4 regions of the Faecalicatena contorta genome follow, and region 2 is predicted to be linked to each of the others. Evidence: predicted binding sites of a transcription regulator. Region 2 holds the regulator's gene; each other region holds the start of a gene.
The links. Region 2 encodes Rex, which represses fermentation and respiration genes when NADH is low (regulators of the CRP and FNR family bind a similar motif). Its sites were predicted from a motif close to ATTGTTAANTANTTAACAAT; they were not measured.
Positions count from the first base shown of each region.

Region 1 (4,542 bases), 1.4 Mb from region 2:
TAAAACGCCTGGTAGTCCTGTGCCCGCAGCTCTTCCAGTGTAATATCTTTTCCTACTTCTATACCGCATTTAAACTCGATTCCCATCTCATGCAGCACCGAGATCTCCGCATCTACCACCTCTTTTTCCAGCCTGAAGCCTGGGATTCCATGAGTCAGCATCCCTCCCGGCTGTCTGTGCTTTTCAAAGATGGTCACCGGATACCCCTTCTGAGCCAGGAAAAAAGCGCAGCTCATCCCGGCCGGTCCGGCGCCCACAACCGCGATCTTCTGCGGGTATGGCTTCCCGATCTGATTGACCATCGGCGGAATATAACGGGACTCTGCATTCAGTTCCTGCATGGCAATAAACTTCTTGACCTCATCGATTGCCACCGCCTGGTCGATCTCCCCGCGGGTGCAAGCATCTTCACAGCGGCGGTTGCAGATACTTCCGCATACTGCTGGGAATGGATTTTCTTTCTTAATCAGCTTAAGTGCATCCAGATACCTTCCCTGGGAAGCCATATTAATATAACCCTGCACGGCAATATGCGCCGGACAGTTCGTCTTGCACGGCGCTGTCCCCGTATCATAGCAGTTCATCTGATTATCATCTCTGTAATTTTCATTCCATTTCTCCGGCCCCCACTTCACCGCATCCGGCAGTTCCTGCATCGGATAGGATACCGGCCCGCTCTTTGTACAGAGTTTCTGCCCCAGCCTGGCTGCACCGGACGGGCAATATTCCACACACTGGCCGCATGCCACACAGTTTTCGGTATTCACCCTGGCAATATAAGCGGAGCGGGACATATTCGGCGTGTTAAACAGCTGAGAGGTACGCAGCGCATAGCAGGAACAGACACAGCAGTTACAGATTGCAAAGATCTTATCTTCCCCATCGATATTAGTAATCTGGTGCACCAGGCCATTGTCCTCCGCCCTCTGCAGAATCTCCATGACCTCTGCTTCGTCAATATAGCGGCCCTTCCCTGTCTCTACAATGTAATCGGCCATATCTCCGACCCCAATGCACATATCATCCTCCAGGTGTCCGCAGCCTTCTCCCTGAATTCTGCGGGAACGGCGGCAGGAACAGGCGCCCACCGCATATTTCCCTTTATACTTCTGTACCCAGTGGGAAATATGTTCGACACTGACGGACTTCTGTTCCGTTGGTATGGCCTTTTCAACCGGAATGACGTGCATCCCAATTCCGGCGCCTCCCGGGGGCACCATAGGGGTTACCTTTTCCAGCGGCAGCCGGCTCATCTGCTCAAAAAATCTGGCGACCTCATGATGTTTCTCCACCTGCTCCAGATTCATGTTCATGAATTCCGCACAGCCAGGCACGAACATCGGCAGTATGTATTGTTTATGGCGGTCCGCATTTTCCCAGTTATACTCCAGCAGACCGATCACGCTCATCTCCTGCAGCAATTCTTCCGTCCGCTTTAGCGGTTTACCGCATTTCTTCGCAATCTCCTGTGCACTGGCCGGCTTTCTTACCTTCATCGCCAGAGCCACTTCCGCCATCTCATCCGTTACAACACAGGCGAGCCCCCAGTATTCTGGATCATCCACGGTCACTTTGTGGCCGATCCTGTCCGTTATCTTCTGACCTAATTTTAAGATCAATGCTCTCTCTTCCGCCATTGCTAACTCCTTTCCGCCTTCTGCCATGCCTTTACTTCTTCCCTGAGCCAATCGGCCCACGCCTCTGTTCCCTCCCCGGTGCGGGCACAAATTGGTATAATGATTGCATTCGGGTTTCTCTTTAAAATGTTCTTTCTGCATTGTTCCATATCAAAATCAAAATAGGGAAGCACATCTATCTTGTTGATCAGAACGACGTCGCAGATAGAAAACATCAGCGGATATTTCAACGGTTTGTCGTCTCCCTCAGGTACGCTTAGAATCATGGCATTCTTCACCGCTCCGGTATCAAATTCTGCCGGACAGACAAGATTCCCCACATTCTCAAGTACAACAAGGTCCAATTCGCCGCACTCAAGGCCCTCCAGCCCCTGTCGGGTCATATCTGCATCCAGATGGCACATCCCCCCTGTATGGAGCTGGATTGCTTTAACCCCAAGCTCAGAAATCGTTTCTGCATCTACATCAGAATCAATATCCGCCTCCATCACTCCGATCTTTAATTCGTTTTTCAGCTGTTCAATCGTCCTGCTAAGTGTAGTCGTCTTACCGGACCCCGGTGAAGACATCAGGTTTAGCAAAAACACCTTTTTTTCCTTCAGTTCTTTCCTCAATTGGGTTGCCCGTTTCTCATTATCCGCAAAAACACTCTGCTTAATTTCCAGAACCCTGAAATCTCCCATTCTCTTCTCTCCTTCGTTCATAATTGGTTGTACCACAATTTGTTATCTTTTTAACATTGTATCATCCCATATAATACATGTCAATTATACCCTTTATTTTTGTGCAATAAGCAACATATTCCCATTCATTTTAGTGCACATTCACCTAGGTTCACGCCTTTGGAATCTGGTATGACCACAGCCACTTTTTTTTATCCTTTGTACTCGCAGTTACTCTGTACTTTTTGTATTTTCAGTTTTTTTAAAATCTATTGACAGAAATTGCTTATTAGTATATATTAAAGATGCAAGGTAGTTTGTTACTCAAGTAACTAACTAATAAGGTGGTGATATTATTGAACATAAATCCAAATATAGATAAACCCATATTTGTTCAAATTGCAGAACAGTTAGAAGATTCCATATTTACAGGCGTGTTCCCAGAGGAAACAAAGATTCCTTCAACCAATGAAATCTCGGCACTTTTGAACATTAATCCACATACGGTTCTCAAAGGAATGAACATGCTGGTAGACGAAGAGATTATTTATAAAAGGAGAGGTCTTGGAATGTATGTAAAAGCAGGCGCAGTTAAAAACATCCGCAGAAAAAGGCAGGATCAATTTTACACGCAGTATATTGAGGCATTAATTAACGAGGCTGTCAAACTGCAGATGTCAAAAGAAGAAATTATCACATTGGTAGAAAAGGGGTATGAGAATGAATGCAATTCAAATTAAGGATGTCGTAAAACGATACAACAATGTCAACGCACTGGATCGGGTTTCTTTGTCCTTTGAATATGGTAAAATTTACGGATTTTTAGGAAGAAACGGAGCCGGCAAATCCACATTAATTAACATTATTTCCAACCGCATCTTCGCTGATGAGGGGGAAATTCTGATTGACGGTCTCCGTGCAAAAGAAAACATGGAAGTTCACGAAAAGATTTTTTGTATGAGTGAGATGGACTTATACGACACCAGCCTGAAAGTAATAGAACATTTTAAGTGGATAGACCGTTTTTATGATAGTTTTGACCTGGATCAGGCACGTCAGATTGCCGAAAAGTTTGGTCTTGATATTAATAAAAGATACAAAGCACTGTCGAAAGGTTATCAGTCCATCTTTAAACTTACGATTGCCCTTTCCCTCCATGTACCTTATGTGGTTTTTGATGAGCCTGTGCTGGGTCTGGACGCGAATCACCGGGAGTTGTTTTATGAATTATTACTGCAGGATTATGAAAACTATCAGAGAACGATTATTATAGCTACCCATCTTATAGAAGAGGTGGCAAACATCATCGAAGAAGTGGTACTAATCGACAAGGGCAGAGTGCTTCTGCAGGAAACCGTTGAAACTCTGATGAATAAAGGGTACTGTATTTCCGGCCTCGCCGGTGAAGTCGATGACTACTGTAAAGACAAAAACGTGATAGGATACGATGAACTTGGTAATTTGAAACTCGCTTATATACTGGGCGAAAAAGAACAGCTTCCTAAAAACAGTCACTTACAGATATCTAATATGAACCTGCAAAAACTATTCGTAAAGTTAACAGAGAAAGGGGGCCGATGATATGAAAAAATTAGGCACTGTTATCCGTTATGAATGTATGACATCGTTTAAATATATTTGGATCTTCTACGCAATTGAATATGCAGTTGTCGCGGCCGTTTTTGTCCTTTCTTATATTACAAACGGAAGCAGCGGCAAAATTGGTACGAACGGCTTAGAGTTTAATTCTTTTATCTATGTGGGTATCTTAGGGATCCTGGGGTTTAAAGAAGATTTTAAAATGCTGATACAGAATGGATTTACCAGAAAATATATATTTCTATCCACGTTTTCCCTGTTCGCTTTTATCTCGGGAATCATGTCGCTGGTTGATACAATCCTGGGAAATGCGCTTCATCACTGGTTTCATGATTATCACTCATTATTTGGCGGACTGTACGGATACGGGCATTCATACTTTTTGGGCTGGGTTTGGCTGTTTTTCGTATATATGCTTATCTGCTGTCTGTTTTACCTGGTAATCCTTATTATAAACAAGATCGGTAAAAAAATATCAGTATATGCTGGGATTACCCTCGGCCTCACAATTATTTTAATCATACCTGCTTTGATAAAATTTGTACTTCCAAAAGATTTAACTGACAGGATTGCCGCATTTGGCTTAAAGGCTTTTGGATTCATGACCGACGGTACAATAAACTTTATGTATCCTGTATTTATCT
Region 1 is NZ_BQNQ01000001.1:4,040,218-4,044,759, forward strand. Features, by position in the region: gene MWG26_RS18005 (FAD-dependent oxidoreductase) at 1-1,637, opposite strand, end outside; gene hypB (hydrogenase nickel incorporation protein HypB) at 1,640-2,320, opposite strand; gene MWG26_RS18015 (GntR family transcriptional regulator) at 2,656-3,039, shown strand; gene MWG26_RS18020 (ABC transporter ATP-binding protein) at 3,020-3,880, shown strand; gene MWG26_RS18025 (hypothetical protein) at 3,882-4,542, shown strand, end outside.
Region 1: a site for Rex is predicted at 2,359-2,378, ahead of hypB (hydrogenase nickel incorporation protein HypB). Genes of this name have one in related genera too.

Region 2 (4,542 bases):
TCCCGGCGCTGTTGTCACAATGATAATATGTAATGGAAGTTCCTTCCGCCTCCAGGGCCTTCTTCATCCATTCAAACTTTTCGTGCTGCTTATGTGTGTAGCTCTTGTCGGTCTCATCGGCTTTGGCAAAATGCGTATACATTCCCTCGATCCCTATATTAGGCAGCCTGCCGATCTCCCGGATGGCCTTTACACTCTCCGGGCCGGGCAAGAATCCAAGCCTTCCCATCCCTGTATCAACTTTAATATGTATATGTGCTGTTCTGCCGAGCTTTGCCGCGGCTTTTGACATGCCTTCCGCCATCTCCTTCATATAAACAGTAGCACGGATATCCTTAAGAATCATCTCCTCATACTGCTCCGGGAAAATACAGCCGAGTACGAGAATTGGTTTTTTAATCCCTTCCTTCCGGAGAGCTGCAGCCTCCTCCAGGCTTGCGGTGGCGTAGCCCCATATGTAATCCTTTTCTTCAAACATTTCCGCAATCGGCACGGCGCCATGGCCGTACCCATCCATCTTTATCACGGCGATGATCTGCGCCCCTTCCCCAATCCGCCGCCTCATCTGTTCCATATTATATGATACGGCATCCAGGTCTACCCTGGCAAATACCCTGTTAAACTGTTTCATTGCTCCATACTCTCCTCTGTTCTTTTTAGGCAGTCCCCGATTCCCGCCGTTAAATCTTCTGCCAGCACACTGTAGGAACCCCTGGCGGCTTTGGCCTCGTCTCCTGCGCAGGCGTGCAGGTATACTCCGCAGACAGCCGCCTCATAAGGCTTCAGTCCCTGCGCCATCAGCCCTGCAATGACTCCCGCGAGCACGTCTCCGGCCCCGGCCTTTGCCATGGAACTGTTTCCTGCAGTATTGACGAATATCTGACGATCCCACTTGGCCGCAATTGTACGTGCATCCTTTAAGACGCAAACAACACCAGCTCTGTCTGTAAAAGACCTGGTCATCTCGAAACGCTTTTCCTGCAGCTCTGTAACAGAACAGCCCAGCAGGCCGGACATTTCTTTCAAGTGCGGGGTCAGGACAATGGGCCGCTCCCGCTCTTCAAGCAATTCCGGATGGCACCCCAGTATATTCAGTCCATCTGCATCTATCACGCAGGGAATCTGAACCTCTTTCACGACCTGAGTTAAGATACTCTCCGTAACACGGCTCTGTCCCAGCCCGCAGCCAATGCAGACCACATCCGCCCATGCGAGGAGATCACGAATGGCTTCTTCCTCATATTCAGTATAAGTGCTGACAATCGCTTCCGGTAAAAGCTGCTGCAATATCACCCGGTTATCTTCATGTGTATAAATCCGGACCAGACCCGCGCCGCATCTATACGCGGCCTTCGCACTCAGATATGCGGCGCCCGACATACCGCGGCTTCCGGTAATCATCAGGATCTTCCCATAGGTTCCTTTATGTGAATTGGGCCTTCGGGGCGGGATCAGCTCCGGCAGGTCCGATTTTTCAAATGTGTAGCAGACACCCGGTTCTTTTTCAAAAAGCTTCCGGCTGATTCCGATGGATACGGCAACAGTTTTTCCGGCATATTGGCAGCCTGGATGTAAAACACAGCCCAGCTTTTCGCACTCAAAAGTAACCGTCAGATCGGCTGAAAATGCCGTCCCTAGTACCTTTCCTGTGGCTGAGCAGATGCCGGAAGGGATATCTATGGCAACCTTCTGCCCCGGCAGCGCATTCATCTTTTTAATATTTGCCGCGTATGCTCCCGAGACTTCCCGGTTCAGGCCCACGCCGAAAACGGCATCCACTATAACAGTATATTCCTTCCTGCTGATTGTTGTTACTACAGGAACACCGCAATTTTCAGCGATTTTCATTTGCTGCATGCAGTCAGGAGACCTGGATTCTTCGTTTCCGATGAAAGCGGCCTCAACATCACAGCCTTTTTCTTTTAACAGGCGCGCAACTGCAAAGCCGTCGCCGCCGTTGTTGCCGGAGCCGCAGACCACCAGCGTTCTGTGTGTATTGATCTTTTCCTGCTCCATGACGGCCACTGCCGCCAGAGCAGCCCGCTCCATAAGCACCATAGAGGGAATCCCGATCTCATGGATCGTGTAATTGTCAGCTTTCTGCATCCATTCACCGGTAGGCAGATATCTCATATACTCACTCTCCTTTATTTTTATAGAGTTTCGCTTGTGAAACCCGCGTCCGCAGCGGCCGCACTGGCATCTGCCTCTAATACCACTGTGCGTATCCCCAATGGGATTGTATCTGATAGGCGCACGTTTCCTAATAAGCGAAATAACGTGCAACGAAGGCGCAGCACCTTTGTTACACGTTTTATATTATTAATCAATTATCATGTTCTTCATTGTAACGGCTGATATTATAGGACAGTTTCATCAAACTATCAGACAAATGTACACTTTCTACGATCACATCATCCGGCAGGTGCAGATCAGTGTGCGCAAAATTCCATATGCCCTTGATACCATTCTCAACAAGCATATCGGCTACTTCCACCGCTTTTGACTTTGGAATCGTCAGTGCGGCAATCTCTATGTCCGTATTTTCAACAAATTCTCTCAGGTCGTCCATCATACGGATCGGGATTCCTCGTATTGTTACCCCTTCCAGTCTTGGATTCACATCAAAAATACCCTGCAGTATAAAACCGCTCTTTTCAAAGGCCGCGTAATTGGCAAGCGCCTGCCCCAGGTTACCCGCTCCTATTATGATTACGTTATGTTTTCTGTTCAGTCCCAGAATCTTTCCGATCTCTGTATAGAGATACTTAACATTGTATCCATATCCCTGCTGGCCGAAGCCACCGAAGTTGTTTAAATCCTGGCGAATCTGAGATGCAGTGACGCTCATCTTCTTGCTCAGGTCATTTGATGAAATCCGTTCTACTCCTGCATCCAGTAATTCTCCCAAATATCTGTAATATCTGGGCAGCCGTCCAATTACCGCACGTGATATCTCTCTATCTTCCACAGCTATCCCCTCCAAACTTAATCTATTTCATATTATATAGAATTGTACGGGCAAAGTCAAATTTTAGTTGTATTTTAAACTATTTTCGTTATAATGAAATAAGTATACTCAAAGGCATCCCGCAGCTCATGCCCCGCGGACAGGTTTTCAGCATAGCTGAAAATTAATGCTTATTTTTTAAGACAACAAGCGGGGTTCGGCGGCTGAAGTACAACTGGGAGGCCCGATACAGAAGACAACAGGAGGTTTCTTATGATACTTGCATGCCATAATCTCAATAAAGCTTTCGGTGGACAGGTCATTGTCAGAGACGGCTCTTTTCATATAGAAGACAGGGAAAAAGCGGCTCTGGTCGGAGTAAACGGGGCTGGAAAATCCACCATTCTAAAGATGATCGTAAAGGAAGAGCCAGTCGACAGCGGTGAAATTGTAGTTACAAAAGGGAAAACTCTCGGATATCTTGCACAGCAGCAGAAACTCGAGGGCGGCCGCTCCATATATGAGGAAGTAAAGACAGCAAAGGCTGATATTATCGAGTTGGAAAATCAAATCCGTGCTATTGAAAAGGAACTGAAGTCTCTGAGCGGTGAAGCCCTTCAGAGCAGGCTCGATACCTATCACCGCATGATGTCATCGTTTGAGGCACAGAATGGTTATGCTTACGAAAGCGAGCTGACAGGCGTCCTCAAAGGACTTGGTTTCCAGGAGGAGGATTTTGACAAAAAAACGGACACCCTCTCCGGAGGCCAGAAAACAAGAGTTTCCCTGGGAAAATTGCTCCTCACAAAACCCGATATTCTGCTTCTGGATGAGCCAACAAACCATCTGGATTTGAACTCCATCACCTGGCTGGAGACCTATCTGCTGAACTACCCGGGCGCTGTATTTATCGTCTCCCACGACCGTTTCTTCTTAAACAGGGTGGTTACAAAAGTGGTGGAGATCGAACATGGGACTGTCCGGATGTACGCCGGCAACTACAAGGCCTATGCGGACAAAAAGCAACAGATCCGGGACGCCATGATGAAAGAATATCTGAACCAGCAGAGGGAAATCAAGCATCAGGAGGCCGTCATTGAAAAACTCCGTTCATTCAACCGTGAGAAGTCTATCAAGCGCGCGGAAAGCCGTGAAAAACTGCTAGATAAGATGACGCTGGTCGATAAGCCCCAGGAGGCGGCGAAGGAGATTCATTTTTCTCTGGAACCCTCTTGCCTGAGCGGCAACGACGTGCTTTCAGTGGAGGGGCTGTCTAAGAGTTTTGACAGTCAAACCTTATTTACGGATATCAGCTTTGATATCAGACGCGGCGAACATGTGGCTGTAATCGGTGACAACGGCACCGGGAAAACCACGCTGCTTAAGATTATCAATCAAGTGGTTCCCCCGGATACGGGCTCCTTTACCCTGGGATCTAAGGTGAGAATCGGTTATTACGATCAGGAACACCATGTGCTGCATGACCAAAAAAATATATTTGACGAGATTTCGGATGACTATCCAACCCTAAATAATACGCAGATCAGAAATACGCTCGCCGCATTCCAGTTTACCGGTGATGACGTGTACAA
Region 2 is NZ_BQNQ01000001.1:2,612,811-2,617,352, forward strand. Features, by position in the region: gene alr (alanine racemase) at 1-631, opposite strand, end outside; gene MWG26_RS11675 (NAD(P)H-hydrate dehydratase) at 628-2,133, opposite strand; gene MWG26_RS11680 (redox-sensing transcriptional repressor Rex) at 2,327-2,971, opposite strand; gene abc-f (ribosomal protection-like ABC-F family protein) at 3,224-4,542, shown strand, end outside.

Region 3 (4,542 bases), 310 kb from region 2:
CAGCAGCCCGATGCTGTCGCAGATATCCTCCAGCTCCCGGAGATTATGGGAGGCAATGACCGGAGTAAAATCCCGCTGCATCAGCTCTGCGGCAAACAGGCTCTTTACTGCCTGCCTCATGACCGGATCCAGTCCATCGAATGTCTCATCACAGAGCAGGTATTTTGTCCCAGTGCATAGGCCGAGCAGCAGGGATACCTGCTTTTTCATGCCCTTGGAAAATGTATTCAGTTTCCTGGTAAGTGTGATGTCCAGCTTTTCTGCGAGACTGTCAAATGCCTTGCTGTCAAACTGAGGATAGACCATCGCGTAGTAATCCCGCATGACCGCGGGTGTCGCATTGGGAAAAAAATAGGCAGAATCAGAGAGAAAGCAGATATTCTCTTTGGCCTCCCGATTCTCGTAGGCGGGCTGTCCGTCCACAAGAAGAGCCCCGTCATCTGGTTTCAGAATCCCCGAAATCAGGCGCAGAAGAGTACTTTTCCCTGCTCCATTACTGCCCACCAGTCCAAAGATCATCCCCTCGCTGATCGATGCGGTAACATGATCTATTGCATGGATATTCTGAAATGTTTTGTCTATATTTTTTAATTCAATCATGCAGAACCTCCTTTTGATAAAGCTGATCAATTATTTTACTGCATTCTTCACGGGTGACTCCCATCTCCATGCCATAGAAAATCAGTTTTTTTAAGTCTTCAAAAAATGCCAGCTTTTTCTGCTTTGCCAGCTGACCGCTGCCGGAAACAAAATTCCCCCGCCCCTTAACCGGATAAATATATCCCTGCTGTTCCAGCTGGGCAAAGGCCTTCTGGATCGTATTCGGATTAATGGACAGCTGTAATGCAAGGGCGCGAACGGAGGGCATCTGGTCGTCTGGTTTTAATACGCCTTTTAGAATGAGCATCTGGAAACGTTCGACAATCTGCTCATAGATGGGCGTCCTGCTTTGATAATCAATGTTTATCATGCGAACCTCCTGTATGGTTGGTGTGTGAAGTGTACTAATTCAACTAATACACTTAATATAACATATCAACTCAATAAAGTCAATCGGGATATAGTTAACGAGCTTTAGACCTCGTTGACGGACGGAGGACGCGAATGACGAGGTGAGTCCGGGAGCTGGCGGGGCAATGTCTGCTGGTGAAATGTCCTGACACTTCGCGAAGAAGCTGTAGAAGAAAACGGAACGGGAAGGGAGGTACATGCCGCATTTGGCCCGAATGCCGATGCATTCGCGCCGCAGGCGGCATCAGAATTTGCCTGGTAAGGCAAATTCTGCCCTCCCTTCCCGTTCCGTTTTCTTCAACAGCTTCTAATCGCTCGCTTTATGGACTTTTCACCAGCAGACATTGCCCCGCCAGCTCCCGGACTCACCTCGTCATTCGCTGTTGCATCCAAACGGTAGTTAAGAGCTCATTCCCCAGAGGGGCCCTCGTACGGTAGCAACGGATGGAACAGAATTGGTGATTCGTTTATATAAGTGTAAGTGTTAGATCGCCTTGTTACCCGTAAATATACTGGATTTAAAAGATTGTATGGTTCATTAATAAAAAAACATATGGAGTTACACACGATAATCGTTACTAAATAAATAGATTTCTTCAAAAACAGTCCCAAAGCTCCCATACATAAAAGCCTTAAAATCCATTTAATCAAGATGCATGTTACGCATAGCCAATTCCATCCGCCTCCCCGGCCTCCCTGTCATAAAGCTGGCTCATCCAATCGGCTGGAAAGCTCGCCAACCGGGTGGGATCCCGGACCAGGGCAGCGGATGTGGATTGGCTATGCGTATCTTTTCATCTTCAAGATGTGTATTGAATTATTTTGATACTGGAACCGTATCCCATCGCTTATGTACACCTACTGGGGACATAGAAGTCCCGCCAATTTAATACCATACGCTGCCCCCGTTTGAGGCCCCACCTTAGGAACGAGTCCTTTTCCTGCCGGTTGGATGCGCCAGCTCCATGAAGGGATAGCCGAAAGCCTCCCGGAGAACATCCATGTCCTTTCAAAAACGCTCAAAGCGGACCTTAGAAATTCTTGGTGGGAAACAGCCCGGAAAATGGAGAGATTTTTGGATTCCAAATCCAAAAATCAGATGACCCAGCGCGAGAAATCATCGGATTTCTCGTGATGTGTCAGTGGTGCTCCATTTTCAGGGCTGTTTCCCGCCTAGAATTTCTTAGGCCCGTGGTCGCATTTTTGAAAGGACATGGATGTTCTCCGGGAGGTTTTCGGCTATCCCTTTATGGAGCGCCCCCATCCGCGCCAAGGCTAAAGCTCGTCACTAAATCCCGATTTTATTGAGAAAAAGTGTATTTTCCTATTGCCTAAAATCCACATTTACCATATAATAAACAGTGATTGATAAAATTTTAACTATATCATACAAAAGTACAGTTTATAAGGATTTGAAAGCTTTATAAACGCAGTTTAAGGAGGTATCTCATGTTAGATCAGACCTACTATGACAAGGCAGATGAAATCATAGCGTCACATGGGGCGGAACAGGCATCACTGATTCCTATTATTCAGGACATTCAGACGGAATACCGTTATCTGCCGCCTGAGCTTTTGAGCTATGTGGCAGGGAAGCTAGGCATTAATGAGGCAAAGGCTTATAGTGTGGCAACATTTTATGAGAATTTTTCTTTTGAGCCAAAAGGAAAATACATCATCAAGGTATGTGATGGAACAGCCTGTCATGTGCGTAAATCGATTCCGATCCTGGAGCGTCTCTACAGCGAATTGGGCCTTTCCAGCGAAAAAGCAACAACAGATGATATGCTGTTTACTCTGGAAACGGTTTCCTGTCTCGGGGCCTGCGGGCTGGCGCCGGTGCTTACAGTGAATGATAAGGTATATCCGGCAATGACGCCGGATGCAGCAGCTGAATTAATTCGCGAGTTGAGAGGAGCTTAGAGATATGGAGAGAATTGAGAACAGAGAAGCTCTCGGGCTGGTACGTGAAGCTTCGAAAGCACAGATAGAAAACAGTAAATGCAGGGTGCTGATTTGTGCGGGGACAGGCTGTCTGGCAGGCGGTTCCGGTGACATTTACAGGAGAATGTGTGAGCTGGTCGATGAAAATCCGGATGTGGAAGTGCATTTTGGGGAAGAGATCGCACATGGGGATGGAGAACTTGGCATTAAGAAAAGCGGATGCCATGGATTCTGTGAGATGGGACCTCTGATGAGGATAGAGCCCCAGGGAATTCTGTATACAAAGGTACAGCTGGATGACTGCGATGAGATATTCCACAGAACGATTGAAAAAGGAGAGATCATCAGGCATCTTTTATTTAAACAGGATGGCATTGAGTACCAGAAACAGGACGAGATTCCATTTTATAAAAAGCAGACAAGAAATGTGCTGAAAAATTGCGGACATATTGATGCAGAGCATATCCAGGAGTATATTTCCACAGGCGGATACCAGGCTCTTGAAAAGGCACTGTTCAATATGAAGCCGGAGGAAGTAATTGAGGAAATTACAGAATCTAATCTGCGCGGACGCGGGGGCGGCGGCTTCCAGACCGGTTATAAATGGTCACAGGTGGCTAAACAGCAGGAAAAAGAACGTTATGTTGTCTGTAACGGTGACGAGGGAGACCCGGGCGCATTTATGGACCGAAGCATTATGGAGGGAGACCCGCATAAGATGATTGAAGGTATGATGATCGCTGCTTATGCTGTTGGCGCTTCCGAAGGCTATATATATGTGCGTGCCGAATATCCGCTGGCGATCAGCCGTCTGAAACTGGCGATCGCACAGGCAGAAGAATGCGGCCTGCTGGGAGATCACATTCTGGGTACTGATTTTTCCTTCCGTTTACATATTAACAGGGGAGCGGGAGCTTTCGTCTGCGGTGAGGGCAGTGCTCTTACAGCCTCAATAGAAGGGAACCGTGGCATGCCGCGTGTGAAGCCTCCAAGAACGGTAGAACAGGGCCTGTTTGCGAAACCGACCGTACTGAATAATGTAGAAACATTTGCAAATGTTCCCATGATTATCAACGAAGGCGCTGAATGGTTTAAAAGCATCGGACCGGAGAGCAGTCCTGGAACCAAGGCGTTTGCTCTCACTGGAAGTGTAAAGCACACAGGTCTGATCGAGGTTCCCATGGGAACCACCCTCCGCGAAGTTATTTATGACATCGGCGGCGGAATTAAGGGGGACGGAGAATTTAAGGCCGTACAGATCGGCGGTCCCTCCGGCGGCTGTCTGATTACGCCGCATCTGGATATTAATCTGGATTTCGATTCCTTGAAGAAGATGGGCGCAATGATTGGATCCGGAGGACTGGTTGTAATGGATAACCATACCTGCATGGTGGAGGTCGCAAGGTTCTTCATGAACTTTACGCAGAATGAAAGCTGCGGAAAATGCGTTCCGTGCAGGGAAGGCACAAAGCGCATGCTGGAGATCCTGGAAAGAATCGTGGCCGGAAATGGAAAATTGGAGGATTTGGATCTGCTTGAGGAGCTCGCGGATACTATTACGGACACAGCACTGTGCGGTCTGGGCAA
Region 3 is NZ_BQNQ01000001.1:2,918,411-2,922,952, reverse strand. Features, by position in the region: gene MWG26_RS13015 (ATP-binding cassette domain-containing protein) at 1-600, opposite strand, end outside; gene MWG26_RS13010 (GntR family transcriptional regulator) at 593-970, opposite strand; gene MWG26_RS13005 (complex I 24 kDa subunit family protein) at 2,461-2,934, shown strand; gene nuoF (NADH-quinone oxidoreductase subunit NuoF) at 2,939-4,542, shown strand, end outside.
Region 3: a site for Rex is predicted at 2,376-2,395, ahead of MWG26_RS13005 (complex I 24 kDa subunit family protein). Genes of this name have one in related genera too.

Region 4 (4,542 bases), 1.9 Mb from region 2:
GCAGCGCTATCACGATGCACTGTCTAAGACCATAAGCTATGAGGGCGATTACGATCTGGTTGTCTGCAGCGGTGGTGACGGCACGCTGGATGAGGTGGTGACGGGAATGTCCAAAAGGGATAGGCAGGTGCCGGTCGGCTATATCCCGGCAGGGACTACGAATGATTTTGCCAACAGCCTGCATATCTCAAAAGATATGCTGGAGGCGGCGGATATTGCAGCTAACGGGGTTCCGTTTCCATGCGATGTGGGGATTTTTAATGATGATATCTTTGTCTATATTGCCGCGTTTGGTTTATTTACAGATGTATCCTACGAGACAAAGCAGAGTATGAAGAATGTGCTGGGGCATCTGGCCTATGTGCTGGAGGGCACGAAGCGTATTTTTAATATCCCTTCTTACCATATTAAAGTGACATATAACGAGGAAGTCCTAGAGGATGAATTCGTATTCGGCATGGTGACTAACTCCAGGTCTGTGGGTGGATTTAAGGGCATTATCGGCAAAGATGTAGTGTTTGACGACGGTGAATTTGAGGTAACGCTGATTAAGACCCCAAAGAACCCCATAGAGCTAAACGAAATTATTGCTTCCCTAGTAATCAAGCAGATTGATTCGAAGCATATGTATTCCTTCCGCACAGGACATATTCGTTTTGAATCCGTGGAAGAGATTCCATGGACATTGGACGGAGAGTTTGGCGGGGAACATGATGATGTAGTGATTAGAAATAAGAAGCAGGGGCTTCGGATTATGGTGGCGGAGAGAAGTATTGAACATCTTTCCGTAAAGGGAAGAATTGAGGGCAGCAGGGAGTCATAGAGAGCCTGGCGGGCTATATGCCTGCCAGGCTTGATGTTTCATATCCCACAATCCAATTTAAGCGGCGGAATTTGCAAATCGACAAAAGATTTAAAAAAGTGCTTGCATATTTGAAAATGGTGTAGTATAATAAAACTCGCTTGTGAAAGCAATATAGGACATGGCTCCATGGTCAAGCGGTTAAGACGCTAGCCTCTCACGCTGGAATCAGGGGTTCGATTCCCCTTGGAGTCATTAGTGAAAATCCATAGAATATTCTATGGATTTTTTTGTTATACACTCATAAATTAAGAAGATATTTTTAAACTAAAGGGGGAGAGCTGCGAACAGCTCTCCCCCTTAGTTAGTCCCCTGTTTTTGGTAATAGCTGAGAATCATATCCAGTGCGTGGTTTGTCCGTTCAGACAAGGCGTATCCTCCCTCGTGGAGACACCAGTCATAGATCATTCCCCTGGTAATTCCCAGGATGTCTTCTGTGATTGCGGCCGGATCTCCCAGAAGGGTGCCGGCGGAAGTCTCTTCCAGCACGGCGTGATAGATCGTCTGATAAAAGAATCGGTCCTTGTTGAGGATATATTTTTCCTTGCTGGACAGCTGATGTTTAAAATACTGGAGCGCGGCCATGGCACCCATATCTTCCATCGAGCGGGCCTGCCCTGAGATAAGAAAATGGATGGCCTCCAGCGGAGAATCGGGGTGTCCGTTCTTCCAGGCTTCTTCGGACTGCTGGTCAAACAGACGGTACCCCTCGTCCAATATATTTTCCTTGCTTTTAAAATGATGATAAAAGGCGCCTACGGATACCTCTGCCTTATCACAGATATCCTGGACCGTTACGTTTTCATAAGACTTCTCTGCGAATAGAGATACTGCACAAGAGAAAATCTTATGTTTTGTTGCAATTGCCTGTTTCTGGCGATTAGTCTGTGGCTTCATAAATCCCCCTAATTCGGTATGATACATGCCGTGTCTATGTTGTGTAACCCTTTTGTTAGGATAACACGAGTATTCCCTTTTTGACAAGGCGGTAGTACGATTATAGTCAAAATTAACAAAATATCATTCGGCGAATTGTATTCTGTGTCAATAGATTTGTATTAAATAAAGTGTTATAATTTTAACAGAACTTGTTGAAAAGCTGAAAGGAGTTGTCTATGTCTACAAAGTACAAACATTTATTTTCGCCGATTAAAGTAGGAAACACAGAGGTGCCAAACCGTATTGCCATGATGCCGATGGGTGTATTTTCACCACGTCTGATGAATCAGAAGACCGGAGCGTATACAAAGGACGGCGCGGATTATTATATTGAACGTGCCAAAGGCGGCACGGGACTGATCGTGACGGGTTTAGTTCCGATTATACCGATTCCGGTAAAAAACCCGGTTAATTTTCCGGATGAATATGTACCTGCGATGAAATATCTGGCGGACGGAGTCCATAAGTATGGTTCCAAGGTATTTGTCCAGCTGACGGCCATGACGGGGAGAGCAGGGCATATTGAGAGCGAGACGGACTGGAAGATGCTTCCGGCGCCGGCGCCGATTCAGAATGTATGGGATCCAACCATAAAGAACAGGGGAATCTCCAAAGAGGAGATTCACAAATACGTAGAAAATTTTGCGCAGGCAGCGTATCTGGTGAAACAGGCAGGCTGCGATGGTGTTGAAATCCACGCTGTCCATGAAGGCTATCTGCTGGATCAATTTGCAATCGGATTCTACAACAAGCGTACGGATGAGTATGGCGGATGCCTGGAAAACCGTTTAAGATTCCCAAAAGAGATCGTGGAGGCCATCAAAGAAAAGTGCGGAAAAGATTTTCCTGTATCCGTGCGCTACAGCGTGCGCAGCTATGTGAAGGACTACAACCGGGGAGCACTTCCGGGGGAAGAATTCGAAGAAATGGGCCGGGATCTGGAGGAAGGCGTTACAGTTGCAAAAATGCTGGAGGAATATGGTTACGATATGCTCAACTGCGACAACGGAAGCTATGATTCCTGGTTTTGGCCGCATCCGCCGGTGTATATGCCAAAAGCCTGTAACCTAAAGGATGTGGCGGCAGTTAAAAAAGCAGTCCATATACCAGTCGTATGCGCAGGACGTTTTGATGATCCTGAACTTGCCGAAAAAGCAATATCTGAGGGTCGGATCGACATCATGGGTATGGGCCGTCCGCTTCTGGCAGACCCGGAGCTGGGCCGCAAGTTCTATGAAGAGCGCCTGGATGACGTACGCCCATGTATATCCTGCCATCAGGGGTGCCTGGGAAGAATCTTCCAGGGCAAAGACATCAGCTGTGCTGTTAACCCGGCCTGCGGAAGAGAAAAGAGCTACGAATTAAAACCGGCAGAGACAAAGAAAAAAGTCATGGTAATCGGAGGCGGCCTGGGCGGCATGGAGGCAGCGCGAGTCTGCGCACTGCGCGGCCATGAAGTAGATCTGTTTGAAAAAACAGGAGAACTCGGCGGCGTCTTTGTAGCCGCAGCAACTCCCGATTTTAAAGACGATGACAAAAATCTCCTGAAATGGTACAAAAAACAAATGAGCGACCTTCCAGTTAATGTACATATGAATACAGAAGCAACAGCAGAAATGACCGCAGGATACGACGAGATATTCGTAGCAACAGGAGCCAATGAAAGGAAACTGGACACACCGGGATTCGATGCCGAAAACGTCACATATGCCATAGAAACCCTCAGAAGCTCAGACATAAAAGGCGACAACGTTCTAATCGTAGGAGGCGGTCTGACAGGATGCGAGATAGCCTACATGTTAGGCAGGGAAGGCAAAAAAGTAACCATAGTAGAAATGGCCGACACCATCCTGAACGCCTTCGGCCTTGCCGCGGCAAACTACAACATGTTAATGGAACTGCTTGACTACTACAAAGTCAAAGTAATCAAAAACGCAGTAGTCGAGAGCTACAAAGAAGGTATTGCAGTTGTATGTGAAACAGAAAAGAACTATCCGAACTCTGCAAATCGTGCAAAGCGCATGTTCGCCCTCGGCCCGCAGGGAATGAAAGTAAAACACGAAATCCCAGCCGACCACATAGTAGTATCCGTCGGTTATACCCCGGATCAGAACCTATATGAAAGAATCAAAACAGACAATGTCCACCTAATAGGAGACGCCAAGCAGCCCACCAACGTAATGGACGCAATATGGGCAGCCTACGAGTCCGCAATGACAATATAAACCTGTCAATAAAGATATAAAACCGCATAAACACTACTGCACAGTCATTCTACATCCGCCACACCCGGCCTAAGATACCGTCGGAGACGGTCATAATTCCTTCTGACAGGATGAGCCAGCCAGGGGCCAAACGGGACGGGGACAGACGGAAGCATCTATGTGTCTGGTATGCATGAAGCGAGCTTAGCAGCAGTTAGAGGGAACGCATAAAATCTGCCGGAGAAAAGTTGCTACCGAAGCAACTTTTCCGTACACCTGAGCCGTCTACTCATCAGAGTAGGCGGTGAATGTGTACAGTGCCGGCAGATTTTGTGCGTACCCTCTTACTGCTGCTTAGCGCAGCGTCAGCATACCAGACACATAGATGCTTCCGTCTGTCCCCGTCCCGTTTGGCCCCTGGCGTCCCCCTGCCAGCTATTAATTATGATTTTTAGATTGTCTTTTCCCCATCAATAAGCTATAATGTATAAAGATTTGATAACAAACATGCTTGTCGGTTTACCCCGGCAAGTCATA
Region 4 is NZ_BQNQ01000001.1:680,255-684,796, forward strand. Features, by position in the region: gene MWG26_RS03030 (diacylglycerol/lipid kinase family protein) at 1-823, shown strand, start outside; tRNA gene MWG26_RS03035 (tRNA-Glu) at 986-1,057, shown strand; gene MWG26_RS03040 (TetR/AcrR family transcriptional regulator) at 1,163-1,759, opposite strand; gene MWG26_RS03045 (oxidoreductase) at 1,978-4,026, shown strand.
Region 4: a site for Rex is predicted at 1,929-1,948, ahead of MWG26_RS03045 (oxidoreductase). Genes of this name have one in related genera too.